DNA from 3 places in the Methylobacterium sp. Leaf100 genome. Region 1 is predicted to be linked to each of the others. Evidence: predicted binding sites of a transcription regulator. Region 1 holds the regulator's gene; each other region holds the start of a gene.
What was found. The regulator LexA, encoded in region 1, represses DNA repair genes until DNA is damaged. The targets are predictions, from matches to a motif close to TGTTCNNNNTGTGTTCNG.
Positions count from the first base shown of each region.

Region 2: a site for LexA is predicted at 3,057-3,074, ahead of parE (DNA topoisomerase IV subunit B). Genes of this name have one in related genera too.
Region 3: a site for LexA is predicted at 1,796-1,813, ahead of ASF25_RS10495 (UvrD-helicase domain-containing protein). Genes of this name have one in related genera too.

Region 1 is NZ_LMMW01000045.1:217,831-223,221, forward strand. It holds partial or broken gene ASF25_RS17080 (IS3 family transposase) at 1-920, shown strand, start outside; gene lexA (transcriptional repressor LexA) at 1,187-1,936, shown strand; gene ASF25_RS17090 (ComEC/Rec2 family competence protein) at 1,930-4,197, opposite strand; gene gltX (glutamate--tRNA ligase) at 4,359-5,391, shown strand, end outside.
Region 2 is NZ_LMMW01000008.1:80,713-86,103, forward strand. It holds gene topA (type I DNA topoisomerase) at 1-753, shown strand, start outside; gene parE (DNA topoisomerase IV subunit B) at 905-2,959, opposite strand; gene ASF25_RS07115 (PhoX family phosphatase) at 3,234-5,243, opposite strand.
Region 3 is NZ_LMMW01000012.1:537,523-542,913, forward strand. It holds gene nudC (NAD(+) diphosphatase) at 8-904, opposite strand; gene ASF25_RS10485 (HIT domain-containing protein) at 907-1,320, opposite strand; gene ASF25_RS10490 (hypothetical protein) at 1,428-1,697, opposite strand; gene ASF25_RS10495 (UvrD-helicase domain-containing protein) at 1,824-4,196, shown strand; gene ASF25_RS10500 (PhoH family protein) at 4,801-5,391, shown strand, end outside.

The sequences.
Region 1 (5,391 bases):
CCCGAAGGGCAGCGCCAGCAAAACTTCTGAGCCCGGCTCGCCGCCGGGCTTGTGTCGACTCCGTCGTTGCCAAGCACGGTGTGTCCGAACGCTTCGCCTGCCGAGTTTTGGGGCAGCATCGTTCGACACAGCGCAAATCCGCCGTCGTAGTCGAGGACGAGGCCGCTCTGACGGTCGCCATCGTTGCGCTGGCTCTCCAGTACGGGCGCTACGGCTATCGCCGGATCACGGCCTTGCTCCGGCGTGACGGCTGGACGGTGAACGTGAAGCGGGTCGAGCGGATCTGGCGCAGCGAAGGGCTCGAGGTTCCCGCGCGTCAGCCGAAACGGGCACGCCTTTGGCTCAACGACGGCTCGTGCCTGCGCCTGCGGCTAGAGCGGCCTGACCACGTCTGGTCGTATGACTTTGTCGAGCACCGTACGCATAACGGTCGCAAGTACCGGATGCTGAACGTGATCGATGAGTTCACTCGCGAGTGCCTCGCGATCCGCGTATCCCGCAAGCTGAAGGCCCTCGACGTGATCGACGTACTCTCGGACCTGTTCAGTCTGCGCGGCGTGCCAGGCCATATCCGCTCGGCCAACGGGCCGGAGTTCATTGCCAAAACGGTCCAGGACTGGATCGCGGCGGTTGGCTCGCAGACCGCCTACATCGAGCCGGGCAGTCCGTGGGAGAACGGCTATTGCGAGAGCTTCAACGCGAAGCTGCGGGACGAACTCCTCAAAGGCGAGGTGTTCTACACCCTCAAGGAAGCCAGCGTCGTGATCGAGCAATGGCGAAGGCACGACAACAGCATCCGGCCGCATTCGTCGCTCGGATACCAGCCACCTGCGCCCGAGGTCGTCATCTGGCCAACGGAACCGAGCGGATCAGTGCCGTCCGCTCGCCTTGCCATCGTCACCCGACCGACGATGCACTAACTTCGAACTTGGGCCACCGCACGGGGGCAGGCCAAAGCAGGGACCAGCGGGGGGGCACCCAAACCCTGCTAAATAATTAATGATAAACAATATTATCGGTTCGCCGCCAATTGGCGATGACAGGCTCATCGCCAATTTCGCCCGGCCACTCCATCATGTATCTTTCCTGAGAACCCTTGCAGAACACTTCCGGAACGCATAACCTGTTCGCGATTTGTTTCTGTGGCTTAGTGCCGCTTTGTACTGTTCGAGGACGGGTGCCGTTCATGTTGACTCGTAAGCAGCTGGATCTGCTCCAGTTCATTCAACAGAAGATGAACGAGGGGGGCGTACCGCCGTCGTTCGATGAGATGAAGGATGCCCTCGACCTGAAGTCGAAGTCGGGCATCCATCGGCTGATCACGGCGCTGGAAGAGCGTGGTTTCCTCAGGCGCCTCCCCAATCGCGCCCGCGCCATCGAAGTGATCAGGATGCCCGAGAGTCTCGGAGGGCAGTCGGGCGCGGGCGCTGCGGCACCGACGGAGTCGCGTCGTTTCACGCCGAGCGTCGTCGAGGGGGGCAAGGGCAAGGGCACCGTCGAGCGCATGCCGGTTGGACGCCTGCCGACGACGCGAGCGACGGATGGCGACGGTCGTGCCATCACCATTCCGGTCATGGGCCGGATCGCGGCCGGTACGCCGATCTCGGCGATCCAGGAGCAGAGCCACTCGGTCACCCTGTCCCCGGACTTTCTCTCGGGTGGCGAGCATTACGCCCTGGAGGTGCGCGGCGATTCCATGGTCGATGCCGGGATCCTCGACGGTGATCTGGTGGTGATCCGCAAGCAGGACACCGCCAACACCGGCGACATCATCGTCGCTCTCATCGACGACGAGGAAGCGACCCTCAAGCGCCTGCGCCGGCGTGGATCGTCCATCGCTCTAGAAGCGGCGAACCCCGCCTACGAGACACGGGTGCTCGGGCCCGATCGGGTTCAGATCCAGGGACGCCTCGTCAGTCTGGTCCGTCGCTACTGAAGAGTCTCGCCCGAGCCTTCGGAGGGAGGTTCGGGTTCGTCTGTATCTGGCGCTGTCGGCGCGGTCGGGACAGCCGGCGTCGGGGTCCGCGTCGGTACCGTTTCCCGCACCGGGCGCCAGGGTACACTCTCGCCGGCGCGTCGTGCCGTGGTGATGATCGGATCGGCCTTTGGCGGGAAGCGGATCGTCACGGCACCGTGAGCAGCCAGGAATGGACGGTCGAGCACGAGTTTGGCGGCGCAGGCCGGCGGTGCATCGCGACGGGTGATTAGAACGTCGGCACGGATGCAATCCTCGTGGAGAGCGCGTTTGTCGGTGACGAGTGCAAGCACTCTTCCGTCCGGCAAATGCGCCGTGCAGCCGAGCCGATCGCACCGAGCGGTCGAGAGGGCGGTGACGGTGCCGGCCCGGCGTCCATCGCCATCGGCCTTCAGCCATTGCTCCAGGACGAAGGCTGGCGGTTTCCCCAGGGTTGCGAGGCGTCCGTCCTGGGCGCGAATGGCGATTCCAGCTCCCTCGCGGTCGATATAGAGATCCGGCCGCGTCGCGCTCGCGGCCAGGGCGACGCCGACGGCCATCGGTAGGAGGCCGAGCCAGCGCAGCCGCGACACCGGTAGGGTGAGCGTGACGAGGCCAAGGGCCATCGCCGCGAGGGCGCCGGGTCCGAAGGCCGGGATCACGTAGGTGGCGCGATCGAACCCGGCGATCCAGGTGGAGATCGTCAGCATCCCCCGCACGGCGAGACCCATGAGCCACCAGACCGGCTGATCGAGGGCGAAGGGGTAGGCCAAGATGCCGAGGACCGCCGCCGGCATCACGGCGAGCGAGACCAGGGGGAGGGTCAGGGCATTTCCGACGAGGCCGAAGGGCTGGACCGTCTGGAAGTGGTAGGTCGCGAACGGTGCCGTCGCGAACTGTGCGACCAGGGTCGTCGCAAGTGTGCCGATGATCGCGGTGGCGATCCAGATTGCAACGCGTCCGAGGGGACCGGCGCTTTGCCCGCGCAAGCTCACGGCGCCGATGAGCGGAGCGCAGGCGATGAGGCCCGCCACCGCCCCGAAAGACATTTGAAAACTCGGGCCGAGGAGCCCATCCGGCTCACGCGCCAGGGCGATAAGGGCCGCCAGCGCCAGATTGCGCATGCTCAGGGCCGGTCGGTCCACCAGGATCGCACCGAGCATCACCAGGGTCATGATCAGCGCCCGTTCGGCGGCGATATCCCAGCCGGAGAACACGCAATAGGCCGTCACACCCGCCATGGCGCAGGCGGCGGCGATCTTCTTGATCGGCCAGCGCAGGGCCAGCGCCGGCGCCAGCGCGAGAAGCGCGCGCACGAGCCAAAACACCACCCCGGCCGCCAGCACCATGTGAAGACCTGAGATCGACACGACGTGATAAATTCCCGCCGCGCGCAGGACATCATTGGTCTCCGCGTTGATGAGGCCGCGTTTGCCCGTCACCAGGGCGGCCGCGACGGCGCCGGCCTGCCCGCCGTTGGCGTCGGTGATGCGGCGCGTCAGGGCGTTGCGGGCGTCGTCGACTGCAGCGGCGAGCCGCAAGGACCGTGGCAAATCCTCCGGGGGCGGCCGCACTTGGATCGTGCCGACGAGGGAGCCCACCGCCCCGATCCCGCGAAAATAGGCATCGCGGGCAAAATCGTAGCCGCCCGGCCGCGCCGCTTCGGGAGGCGGAAGCAGGCGCGCCGTCGCGGCGATGCGATCACCGGGTTTCAGCGGCGGTGCCTTCTTGAACGACACCCGCACCCGACGGGGCCGCTGCTCTGCCGCGAGGGTGCCGAAGCTCTCGACCCGAACGATGAGGCGTGCGCCCTCCTCCCTCTCGTCGAGGGCTTCGATGAGCCCGACGAGGGGCGCGATGGTGGTTCTGGCCAGCACCGGGCTCGCCACCTGCACGAGGCGGAACGTGGCGGCCGCAAAACCAAGGAATGCGGCGACGAGCCCGACGAGACCGGCCAGGACCACGGGTCTGGCCGCGAAGACGGGTGTCAGAGCGATGAAAATCGCCGCAACGGCGAGCGGTGCCGCCAGGGATGGCGGCCCGGAGGTCGCAGTGAAGCAAAGCAGCACCCCGAGGCCGAACGCCACCGCGAGCCAGGGAAAGAGTCGGCGCTGTTCGACCTCCCGGCAGAATCCGGCGGCGACACCCTCCTGAAGCGTGCCGAGCCACAGGGACGGCGCGGGAACGCGGGCGGCGGCGCGCACCCACATCCGTCCGGCGGTCCGTGCGCCTCCCTGCCCCATCCCACGACACCTCCGGGCGTGACCCGCGTGCGACCCTTCACCATTCCTAGGGGTGGGGGTGACGATTTCTTAACGCCTGCCTTCGCGCATGCTACATGCCCATCCCCGGGCCGGTCGATCCGCCGTCCGCCTGCTTCCCTACAGAGTCTAAGCCAAGATCGATGTCGTCCACCGTCGTCACGCGCTTCGCGCCCTCCCCAACGGGCTATCTTCACATCGGCGGCGCGCGCACCGCCCTGTTCAACTGGCTCTATGCCCGTCGCTTCGGCGGCCGGATGCTGCTGCGCATCGAGGATACGGATCGCGAACGCTCGACCCAGGGGGCGATCGACGCGATCCTCGACGGGATGCGCTGGCTCGGCCTCGATTGGGACGGCGATGTCATCTACCAGTACGCCCGGGCCGACCGGCACCGGGAGGCGGCGGAGACTTTGCTCGCGTCGGGGCACGCCTATCGTTGCTACGCGACGCCGGACGAACTCACGGCCATGCGCGAGGCGGCGCGGGCCGAGGGCCGGCCCCTTCGCTACGATGGCCGCTGGCGCGACCGCGACCCGTCCGAGGCGCCCGCCGGGGCGAAGCCGGTGATCCGCCTGCGCGCGCCGCTCGAAGGCGAGACCGTGGTCGAGGACGGCGTGCAGGGACGCGTCGTCTGGCAGAACCGAGACCTCGACGACCTCGTGCTCCTGCGCTCCGACGGCAACCCGACCTACATGCTCGCCGTGGTGGTGGACGACCACGACATGGGCGTCACCCAGGTTATCCGCGGCGACGACCATCTGACCAATGCGGCGCGCCAGCGCCAGATTTCGGATGCCCTCGGCTGGGACGCACCGGCCATGGCGCACATCCCGCTCATCCATGGGGCCGACGGGGCCAAGCTGTCGAAGCGCCACGGGGCGCTGGGCGTCGACGCCTATCGCGATCTCGGCTACCTGCCGGCGGCTTTGCGCAACTACCTCGTGCGCCTCGGCTGGAGCCACGGCGACCAGGAAGTGTTCTCCACCGACGAGATGATCGCGGCCTTCGATCTCAAGTCCATCGGGCGCTCGCCCGCGCGTTTCGATTTCGCCAAGCTGGAGAATCTCAACGGGCTCTACATCCGAGGCGCCGACGACGCGGATCTCGTCGCAGCCCTCGACGGCGTGCTGCCGGCCCTGGGCCCGTCGCGCGGCATCGCCTCGCCCATGGCAC
Region 2 (5,391 bases), on a different contig from region 1:
CGCGACGGCCGCTTCGGCCCGTTCGTGCAGCTCGGCGAGGCCTCGACGGACAAGGAGGCGGCCAAGCCCAAGCGCTCCTCGATCCCGAAGGGCCTCAGCCCGTCGAGCGTCGATCTGGAGAAGGCCCTGAAGCTGCTGTCCCTGCCGCGCGAGGTGGCGAAACACCCCGAGACCGGCGAGCCGATCCTGGCCAATCTCGGCCGGTTCGGGCCCTACGTGCAGCACGGCAAGATGTACGCGAATCTCGGCCGCGACGACGACGTGCTGGAGATCGGCGCCAACCGGGCCATCGACATCATCGTGGCCAAGGAGCAGGGCGGGGGCCGGCGCGGGCCCGCCGCCGATCCGGGCCGGGCGCTCGGCAACCACCCCGAGACGGGCAAGCCCATCGTGGTGAAATCGGGCAAGTACGGCCCCTACGTCACCGACGGCACCACCAACGCGACGCTGCCGAAGACCCAGGCGGCGGAGGACATCGACCTGCCCCAGGCCCTGGAGCTCATCGCCGCCCGCGAGGCGGCGGGCGGCGGCGGCAAGAAGCGCGCCCCGGCCCGCAAGGCGTCGGCGAAGTCGGCCACCGCCAAGAAGGCGCCGGCGAAGAAGGCAGTCGCGAAAAAGGTGGACGACGCGGGCGACGCGCCGGTGAAGAAAACCGTGACGCGCAAGGCCCCCGCGAAGAAGGCCGACGCCGAGGCCCCCACCAAGGCGGCCAAACCCGCGCCCCCGCGCAAGGCGGCGGCCAAGAAGGCCTGATCCGGGATTCCGGGTTTCCGAAGGGATCATCCCTTCGGCGGATGCCGGGCAGATCCCGACACGATGTCCAGGGCCAGCCCTGGACCCGCGAAGGGCGATGCCCTTCGAGACCCGGAGCCCCTTCGCTCCGGGCGATCGGCCCGGGGCCGGATCAGATATCCAGCTCGGCCCCGTCGGCGAAGGCCGCGCGTTCGGAGATGAAGGCGAAGCGGGCTTCGGGCTTGTTGCCCATGAGGCGCTCCACGGCGTCCCCCGTGGAGACGCGGGCATCCTCCAGGACCCCGACGCGCAGGAGCGTGCGCTTCTTTGGATCCATGGTGGTCTCCTTCAGCTGCGCCGGCATCATCTCGCCGAGACCCTTGAAGCGGCCGATCTCTACCTTGGCGCCCTTGAACACGGTCTTGATCACCCGCTCCCGGTCGGCGTCGTCGCGGGCATAGGCCGTCTTGGCACCGTGGGTCAGCCGGTAGAGCGGCGGGATCGCCAGGTAGAGGTGCCCCTTGTCGATGAGTTTGGGCATCTGCCGGTAGAAGAAGGTGATCAGCAGCGAGGCGATGTGGGCGCCGTCGACGTCGGCGTCGGTCATGATGATGACCTTCTCGTAGCGAAGGTCCTCCAGGCGGAACGCGTTGCCGGTGCCGCAGCCGAGCGCCTGGGTCAGGTCGGAGATGAGCTGGTTGGCCCCGAGCTTGTCCCGGCTCGCCGAGGCCACGTTGAGAATTTTTCCGCGCAACGGAAGAATGGCTTGGCTCGCCCGGTCGCGCGCCTGCTTGGCCGAGCCGCCGGCCGAATCGCCCTCGACGATGAAGATCTCGGAGCCGGCCATGCCGGCCTTGGAACAATCGGCGAGCTTGCCGGGCAGCCGCAGCTTGCGGGTGGCGGACTTGCGCGCGACCTCCTTCTCCTGGCGACGGCGCAGGCGCTCCTCGGCCCGGTCGATCACCCAGTCGAGGAGCTTGTTGGCCTGGGCCGGCGAGGCGGCGAGCCAATGGTCGAACGCGTCGCGGATCGCCGTCTCGACGATGCGGGACGCCTCGACGGTGGCGAGCTTGTCCTTGGTCTGGCCCTGGAACTCCGGCTCGCGGATGAAGACCGACAGCATCGAGGCGCAGGTCGCCATCACGTCGTCGGTGGTGACCGCCGTCATGCGTTTCGCCTGGTTCACGCGCTCGGCGTGCTCGCGCAGGGCCCGCAGCAGGGCGACGCGCAGGCCGCTCTCGTGGGTCCCGCCTTCCGCCGTCGGGATCGTGTTGCAGTAGGAGGCCGAGATGCCGTCGTCGACCACCATCCAGGCCACCGCCCATTCGAGGGACCCGTGGCCGCCCGGTTTGGTGATCTTGCCCGAAAAGATCGCGTCGGTGACGAGTTCCTTGCCCTCGAGATCGCGGGCGAGATAGTCGCGCAGGCCGCCGGGAAAGCGGTGCACGGTCTCGGCCGGCACATCGTCGATCCCGTCCAGCAGGGCGGGGGCGCAGCGCCAGCGGATCTCGACACCGCCGAACAGGTAGGCCTTGGAGCGGGCCATCCGGAACAGGCGGCGCGGATCGAACTTCAGCGCCCCGAAGATCTGCGGGTCGGGATGGAAGCGCACCCGGGTGCCGCGCCGGTTCTGCACCCGGCCAACGGTCTCCAGGGGCCCCTGAACGTGGCCGCGCGAAAAGGTCTGGCGGTAGAGGGTCTGGGCACGGGCGACCTCGACCTCGAGCTCGTCGGACAGGGCGTTGACCACCGAGATGCCGACGCCGTGCAGGCCGCCGGAGGTCTCGTAGACCTTCGAATCGAACTTACCGCCCGCGTGAAGGACGGTCATGATGACCTCCAGCGCCGACTTGTTGGGGTATTTCGGGTGCGGGTCGACGGGGATGCCGCGCCCGTTGTCGGTCACCACGAGGTGGCCGCTCTCCTCAAGCTCCACCTCGATGAAGCTGGCATGGCCCGCCACCGCCTCGTCCATGGAATTGTCGATCACCTCGGCGAAGAGGTGGTGCAGGGCGCGCTCGTCGGTGCCGCCGATATACATGCCGGGGCGGCGGCGCACCGGCTCCAGGCCTTCCAGCACCTCGATGGTGGAGGCGTCGTAGCCGGCCTCCGCCGAGAGGGCGGGCGAGGGCGCGGGGACGATCGCAGCCTCGAGCTTGCGACGCTCGGCCGGCTTGGGCGCGGGCACCTTGCCCTTCGCGAAAAGGTCGCGGGCGGGGTCGCTCACCGGATCGCTCCGCGCAGGGGATGGCACGCCCGCGGGCTTCGCGGACCGGATCGCAGAGGGGGACCGTGCAGCATTCGCCTTCATCCTCTGACCATACCGGAACAAACCGGAAACAGAAAGGGGCCTTCACCCTCGGGGCAGGGGTACGGTCCCCTGCCCTGCGGGCCGCACACCCCCTGCCCTGCAGGGCAGGATACCCCATTGCATGGGATGGGGTTGGTTAAGAAGGGCTGACGGTCGCGGGAACCCTTTTACGGCCGGGGTCGATCGAGACTCAGGTGCCGACTCGCCCGCCGCCGTGCCTGGTGATCGCCACCACGGCCGGGCGCGGCGGCAGGGCCGGATCGAAGTCCGGCCAGCGGGTCGAGGGTGCCTCGAAGGTGGCGGGCGCGGCCTTGGGATCGTCCTCGTCGGCCTCGCCCGGATGCTGGACGGCGACGAAGAAGGTGGTGTCGTCGGGGGTGAAGTAGGGGCCGCACATCTCGGCCCCGCAGGGCACCCGGAAGAAGTGCTTGCCCGTTCCGCGCCCCTGCCCCTCCGTCTCCATGGCCCAGATGCCGTCGGCCCGGCCCGTGCGCGAGGCCGAGTTGCCGTCGGTGGCGACCCAGAGGCGTCCCTGCCCGTCGACGGCGCAATTGTCCGGCATACCGAACCAGCCGTCCTTCGTCGTCGCCGACGAGAAGGTCGCCCCGACCGCCGCGATGGCGGGATCGCCGCAGCGCACCAGAATCTCCCAGGCGAACCCGAGGGCGGCGTGGTCGCCATCGTCGGGGGTGAGTTCGACGATGTGGCCGAAGCGGTTGTCGGCGCGGGGGTTCACGGCGTCGACCTGATCAGGTTTGCGCTTCCCGTTGTTGGTCAGCATCACGTAGACCTTGCCGGTCTTCGCGTTGGCCTCGACGTCCTCCGGGCGGTCCATCTTGGTGGCGCCCAGGAGATCGGCAGCCAGCCGCGCGCCGATGAGCACATCGGCCTGGCTGGCAAAGCCGTTGGCGGGCGTCAGAGGTCCCTCACCGAACACCAGGGGCATCCAGGCCCCGCGCCCGTCGGGGTCGAACCGGGCGACATGGAGGGTGCCGGAATCGAGGAGATCGCGGTCGCCGCTATCGACCCGGCCCGCGGTGACGAACTTGTAGACGTAATCGAAGCGCTCGTCGTCGCCCTGGTAGACGACGTATTGTCCTTGCCTGGCGACGATGCCGGCCGCCCCCTCGTGCTTGAACCGGCCCATGGCGGTGCGCTTCTTCGGGACGGAAGTCGGATCGAACGGATCGATCTCGACCACCCAGCCGAAGCGGTTGGGCTCGTGGGGCGTCGCCCCGATGTCGAAGCGCTCGTGGAACCGGCCCCAGGCATAGGCGGAGTTCGGCAGGTTGAAGCGCGTGTGGTTGGCGGCCTCGGCGGAATCCTTCGGCAGGGCGCCCGAGAAGTAGTAGTTGATGTTCTCCTCGCAGGTGAGCCACGTGCCCCACGGGGTCGTGCCGCCGGCGCAGTTGTTGATCATGCCGTGGACGGCGCGGCCCGTGGGGTCGGCGGCGGTCCTCAGCCGTTCGGAGCCGGCGGCGGGGCCGGTGAGCACCATCGGCGTCTCGGCGGTGATGCGGCGGGCGTATCGCGAATCCGGCACTACGGCCCAGCGGCCGTCCGTGCGCCGGATCTCGAGGACCGAGCCGCCATGGGCCGCCATCTCGATCCCGACGAGTTCCTTCGTCATCCCCGCGAAGGCCACATCCCGGATGTCCTGGCGCCCGAGGCCGGGAAACATGAGCTCCTCGTTGGTGTACTCGTGGTTGACCACCAGGAGCCCGTGGGCGGCCGGGTCGGCGGCCCCCGGCATGGGGAAGTAGCCGACGAAGTCGTTGTTGTAGCCGAACTGCTGCGCTTGCGCGGCGGCCGACTGGTTGCGTGGGTCGAAGGCCGGGGCGCCCGGCAGCACGGGGTCGCCCCAGCGGATGAGGATCTCGGCGTCGTGCCCCGCCGCCACGTGATGGTGCGTATCCGAACCGGCTTCGATCTCGGCGAAGGGGAAGCGCGTCGGCGACGGATCCCGAGCGGCGAGACCTTGAGCGGCGAGACCTTGGGCGGCTCGGGCCTCCCCTGCGGCCAGGGCACGGGGCGTCACCACGGCGGCGATGGCGCCGACACCGAGGAGGCCGCGCAGCAGGTCGCGCCGGTCGAAGCGCGCGGCGACGACATCCCCGAAGGTGGCATTGGGGCTGGTGTTCGAGCCGGCATCCTCGGCGGCCTCGGCCGCCTGCGAGCGGGTTCGCGTCGGCTGCGTCATCGATCGGCTCCGTGAATCCTGGAAAACACGCCTCCTAGCGACCGCCCATGGCATCGGCGTGACGGTCCCGCGCAAACGAAAAAGCCCGGCCTTTCGGCCGGGCTTCTCACGATGACGGGAGTCCGGTGGCGCTCCGAGGGAGCGCCGG
Region 3 (5,391 bases), on a different contig from region 1:
CCCGCCCTCAGGCGGTCCCATCCACGAAGGCGCGCATGAGCAGGTGCGCGATGGCCATGGGCGGCGGCACGGTGAGGCCTTCCGGGTGCGTCCCCGCGATCATCGCCGACATGTCGTCCCGGGTGAGCCAGCGGGCGTCGGTGAGCTCGACGGGATCGAGGGTGATCGCCTCGTCGAGGGCCTCGGCGACGCAGCCGATCATCAGGGAGGCGGGGAACGGCCACGGCTGGGACGCGTGGTACGTCACCGCGCCGACGCGAATCCCGACTTCCTCGAAGGTCTCGCGCCGCACGGCCGCCTCGATGGTCTCGCCGGGCTCCAGAAAGCCCGCGAGGCAGGAATACATCGCTTCCTTGAACCGGGGCGAGCGGCCGAGCAGGCAGCGATCCCCCCGCGTGATCAGCATGATCACCACCGGGTCCGTGCGCGGGAAGTGGTGGGTGTCGCAAGACCCGCAATCGCGCCGGTAGCCGCCGGCGGCGAGCTCGGTCCGGGCACCGCAATTGGCGCAGAATCGGTTCCGCGCGTGCCAGGCCAGAAGCGATTTCGCCGTGGCGACGAGCCCGAGTTCGTGAGGCGCGACGGATCCCTCGGCGGCGAGGCTGCGCAGATCGTTCGTGGCGAGATCGGGTTCGGCGTCGAACGCCTCCGCGCGCTCCGGCGCCAGGGCGGCGGCGAAGACCGGCGCCCCGTCGAGGCGGCCGAGGAACAGGGTCGGGCCGGGCGCGGCGATGCGCTCCGGATCGAGCAGAGCGGAGCCGTTCGCGAGCACGATCCGCTCGCCCGCCATGGCGACGAGGCAGGCGCCGGGCGCGGTCAGGAGCGGCACGGCGGCGTCGCTCTCGGCCGAATGGCGCACGAGGCGGTTGTGGACGTAGCCGAGACCGGCGAGGGGGTCCGTCACCCTCAGGCCGCCGCGAACAGGGCGCCGATGCGCTCGATCATCTGGGCGCGGGCATGGTGCGGATAGGGCCGGGCCTCGCCCACCCCCCAGACCGGGCGCGGCCAGGCCGGGTCGGACAGGAAGCGCCCGATGACGTGGACGTGGAGCTGGGGCACGACGTTGCCGAGTGCGGCGACGTTGACCTTGTCGGGCTTGGCGAGCGCCAGCATCACGCCCGTCGCCAGACGCATCTCGTCCATGAGGGCGTGCGCGTCGTCCGCGCCGAGATCGGTGATCTCGCTTGCGTCGGGGCGGCGCGGCACGAGGATCAGCCACGGGAAACGGGCATCGTCCATCAGCAGCACGCGGCACAGGGCGAGGTCGCCGGCATGGACCGTGTCGGCGGCGAGACGCGGGTCGAGGGTGAAATCGGTCATGGGGGAGCGATGTAGGGCGAAGCGCGCCCGGAAGCGAGGCGCTCGACGAGGCCCTCCCCCGCTGCGCCCGCTTCCCGAAAGCAACCTCTCCCGAAAGGTCCCCGCGCCTAGCGGCGGGGCGCGATGATGGCCGGTCCCGCGCTCGGCTCCGGGCGGAACAGCTCGTTGCGCTGAATCTGCATCCGGTTCTGGCTGTTGTCGAATTGCTGCTGGTTCTGGATCCCGCGGATCTGGCTCTGGGTCGAGAGCCGCTCGTTCATGTTGTTGAGGGTGTTGGGATTGCCCGAGGATTGGGCCAGGGCCGGTCCGGCGCCCGCCGCCAGGAGGGCGAGGGCCGCCAGGGTGCGGGTGGTCGTGATTCGGGGTGACGCGGTCATGGCGAAGCCTCCCTGTGGGGTGATGGGGTTCTGCCGTGACGACGCGCGGGGCGAAAGCCGGGTTCCCCCACGGGCGCTTTGCCGCCCGCCCTCGACGCCGTTCGCGTTTTGGTCCAGGGATGCGGCATGAATCAACACCCCGACACGGCGGGGGCCTCGCGGCCGGTGCCCGCTTCCGACGCGCCCACCTCCATCGCCGCCCGCGCCATGGCCTCCCTCAGGCCGCAGGGCTCGCCCTACCTGGAGGGCCTGAACGACGAGCAGCGCCGCGCCGTCGAGGCGACGGACGGCCCCGTCCTCGTGCTCGCCGGCGCCGGCACGGGCAAGACCCGGGTGCTCACCACCCGCATCGCCCACCTCATCGCGACGGCCAAGGCGCGCCCCTTCGACATCCTGTCGGTGACCTTCACCAACAAGGCGGCGCGCGAGATGAAGCACCGCATCGGCGCGCTCATCGGCCCGGCGGGCGAGGGCATGCCGTGGCTCGGCACCTTCCACTCCATCGGCACCAAGATTTTACGACGCCACGCCGAACTCGTCGGCCTGCGCTCGGACTTCACGATCCTGGGCATGGACGACCAGCTGCGGCTGATGAAGCAGGTGATCGTCGACCAGAACATCGACGAGAAGCGCTGGCCCGCCCGCGCCCTCGCCTCGGCCATCGACGGCTGGAAGAACCGCGGCCTCCTGCCCGAGCAGGTGCCGCCGGGCGAGGCGGGCGCGTTCGCCTTCGGCAAGGGCGGCGCGCTCTACACCGCCTACCAGGCCCGCCTGCTGACCCTCAACGCCGCCGATTTCGGCGACCTCCTGCTGCTCTGCCTCAAGCTGTGGCGCGAGAACCCGGACGTGCTGGAGAACTACCAGCAACGCTTCCGCTACATTCTGGTGGACGAGTACCAGGACACCAACGTCGCCCAGTACCTGTGGCTGCGCCTGCTGGCGCAGGGCCACCGCAACGTCGCGTGCGTCGGCGACGACGACCAGTCGATCTACGGCTGGCGCGGCGCCGAGGTCGACAACATCCTGCGGTTCGAGCACGACTTTCCGGGTGCCACCGTGGTACGCCTGGAGCGCAACTACCGCTCCACCGGCCACATCCTCGCCGCCGCGTCCGGGCTCATCGCCAAGAACGAGGGGCGCCTCGGCAAGACCCTGCGCACGGAGGACGTGCCGGGCGAGAAGGTGACGGTGGCGGGCGCCTGGGATTCGGAAGAGGAGGCCCGCCAGCTCTCCGAGGCCATCGAATCGCTCCAGGCCAAGCAGCACCCCCTCTCCGAGATCGCCGTGCTGGTGCGGATCTCGGCGCAGATGCGTGAGATCGAGGACCGCTTCGTCCAGTTGGGGCTCCCCTACCGGGTCGTCGGCGGCCCGCGCTTCTACGAGCGCGCCGAGATCCGCGACGCCCTGGCCTACCTGCGCGTCACCCAGAACCCGTCCGACGACCTCGCCTTCGAGCGGATCTTCAACACCCCGAAGCGGGGCTTGGGCGACGCGACCCTGCAGATCCTGCACGGGTATTCGCGGTCCCAGGGCGTGCCCCTGCTGCAGGCTGCGCGGCTCCTCACGGAGACCGACGAGCTGAAGCCGCGCGCCCGCTCCGGGGTGCGCGCCCTGGTGGAAAGCTTTTCGCGGTGGGCCCGGATGGTCGGCACCAAGCCGCATTCGGAGGTGGCCCAGACCATCCTGGAGGAATCCGGCTACACCGAGATGTGGCAGAAGGACAAATCCGCCGACGCGGCCGGGCGCCTGGAGAACCTCAAGGAGTTCGTGCGCTCCATGGAGGAATTTCCCGACATGGCCGCCTTCCTCGAACACGTCTCCCTGGTGATGGAGGCGAGCGAGCAGGAGGGCGCCGACCGGGTGTCCCTCATGACGCTCCACGCCGCCAAGGGCCTCGAGTTCGACACGGTGTTCCTCCCCGGCTGGGAGGACGGCCTGTTCCCGAACCAGCGGGCGCTGGACGAGAGCGGCCGGGCCGGATTGGAGGAGGAGCGTCGGCTGGCCCATGTGGGCCTGACCCGGGCCCGCAAGCGCGCCAAGCTGTCCTTCGCCGTCAACCGGCGCATCCACGGCCTGTGGTCCTCCACGGTGCCGAGCCGGTTCATCGACGAATTGCCGCCCGGCAGCGTCGACGTCATCGACGCCCCCGCGCATTTCTCTGCCGGCGCCTCGCGCTTCGACCGCAACCCGACGCCGTTCGGCTCGTCCTACGGCACCCCGGGCTGGCAGCGGGCGCAGGCCGCGACCGCCAACACCGGCAATTTCGGAAGCACGCCCGCGCGCAATCCGGCCAACCGCGGGTCTGGCCCACGCCAGATCGAGGGCGAACTCATCGCGAAATCCACCGGCGCCCCCTCGGCCTTCTCCGTGGGCATGCGGGTGTTCCACACCAAGTTCGGCCCCGGCGACGTCGCTGCAGTCGACGGGAACAAGCTCACCGTCGATTTCGACAAGGCCGGGCAGAAGATGGTGCTGGACAGCTTTATTCAAGCGGCGTGAGCGGGCTTGTGGCTGGAAGGCCCGCTTTCCCACCCACGACCTCATCCTGAGGTGCCGCGTCAGCGGCCTCGAAGGAGGGCTCCAAAGAGCGCACTGGGTCCTGGAGCCCTCCTTCGAGGCCTCCGCTTCGCTCCGGCACCTCAGGATGAGGTCGTGGGTGAGGCGGGGACGAGATTCGCCGGCCCGCGAGAAAACTTCTCTCCGCGCGCCCAAGTCCGAAATCATGCGGACTTTCTACATCAATGGTCGAGAATATTCGACCGTCATGCCGCCGTCGCTTCCAGTGCGGCATGGTGCATGCAACGATCGATGGGCGGACGAAGCGTGCCTCACACAACTCCCGATCGCCGCTGGTTCTAAACCGTGGACGCACCGGTGCAGCGGGAGTTTTGCGAGAGACACGAAGACCGGGCGCCTTCGCCATCCACAGGCAAGGCCGCCCGGCCGGGAACCGCCCACTTGCGGCCGGATTGGCTGGTGACGGACACTGGTGCCCGGTCGAGGGAGAGGACGAGGATTACGGTAAGAGGGTTCGGCGCGTCACGTTCAACAGGTGCAGTTCAGATTGAGTCCGGTTGGCCAAGTCCAGGTGGAGTATTGATCGATGAAGAGACGGCGCACACGACTTGAACTTGTGGAAGATCGCCCCGTCCGGTTGCACCGGACCCGCTTCGACGAGGAACGCAACCTCAGCCCGATCCAGCCCCTGACCGACCGCCAGGCCCAGTATCTCGACGCCCTGGCCCTTCACAAGCAGGTGATCGTGCTCGGCCCCGCCGGCACCGGCAAGACCTTCATCGCCGGCACCCGGGCGGCGGACCAGCTCCGCCAGCGCCGGATCGGCAAGGTGATCATCACCCGCCCCAACGTGCCGTCGGGCCGCTCGCTCGGGTACTTCCCCGGCACCCTGGAGGAGAAGATCGCCCCCTGGGTCGCGCCGCTGACCGAGACCATGAAGGAACGCATGGGCGCGGCCGCCTTCGACATCGCGGTGAAGACCGGCGACATCGAGGTGGTGCCGTTCGAGGTGATGCGCGGGCGCACCTTCAAGAACTGCCTCGTGATCCTCGACGAGGCGCAGAACACCACCACGGCCGAGATCAAGATGTTCCTCACCCGCATCGGAGATGATTGCCAGGTGATCATCAACGGCGACGTGTCGCAGACGGATCTGCGCGAGACTTCGGGCCTGCGC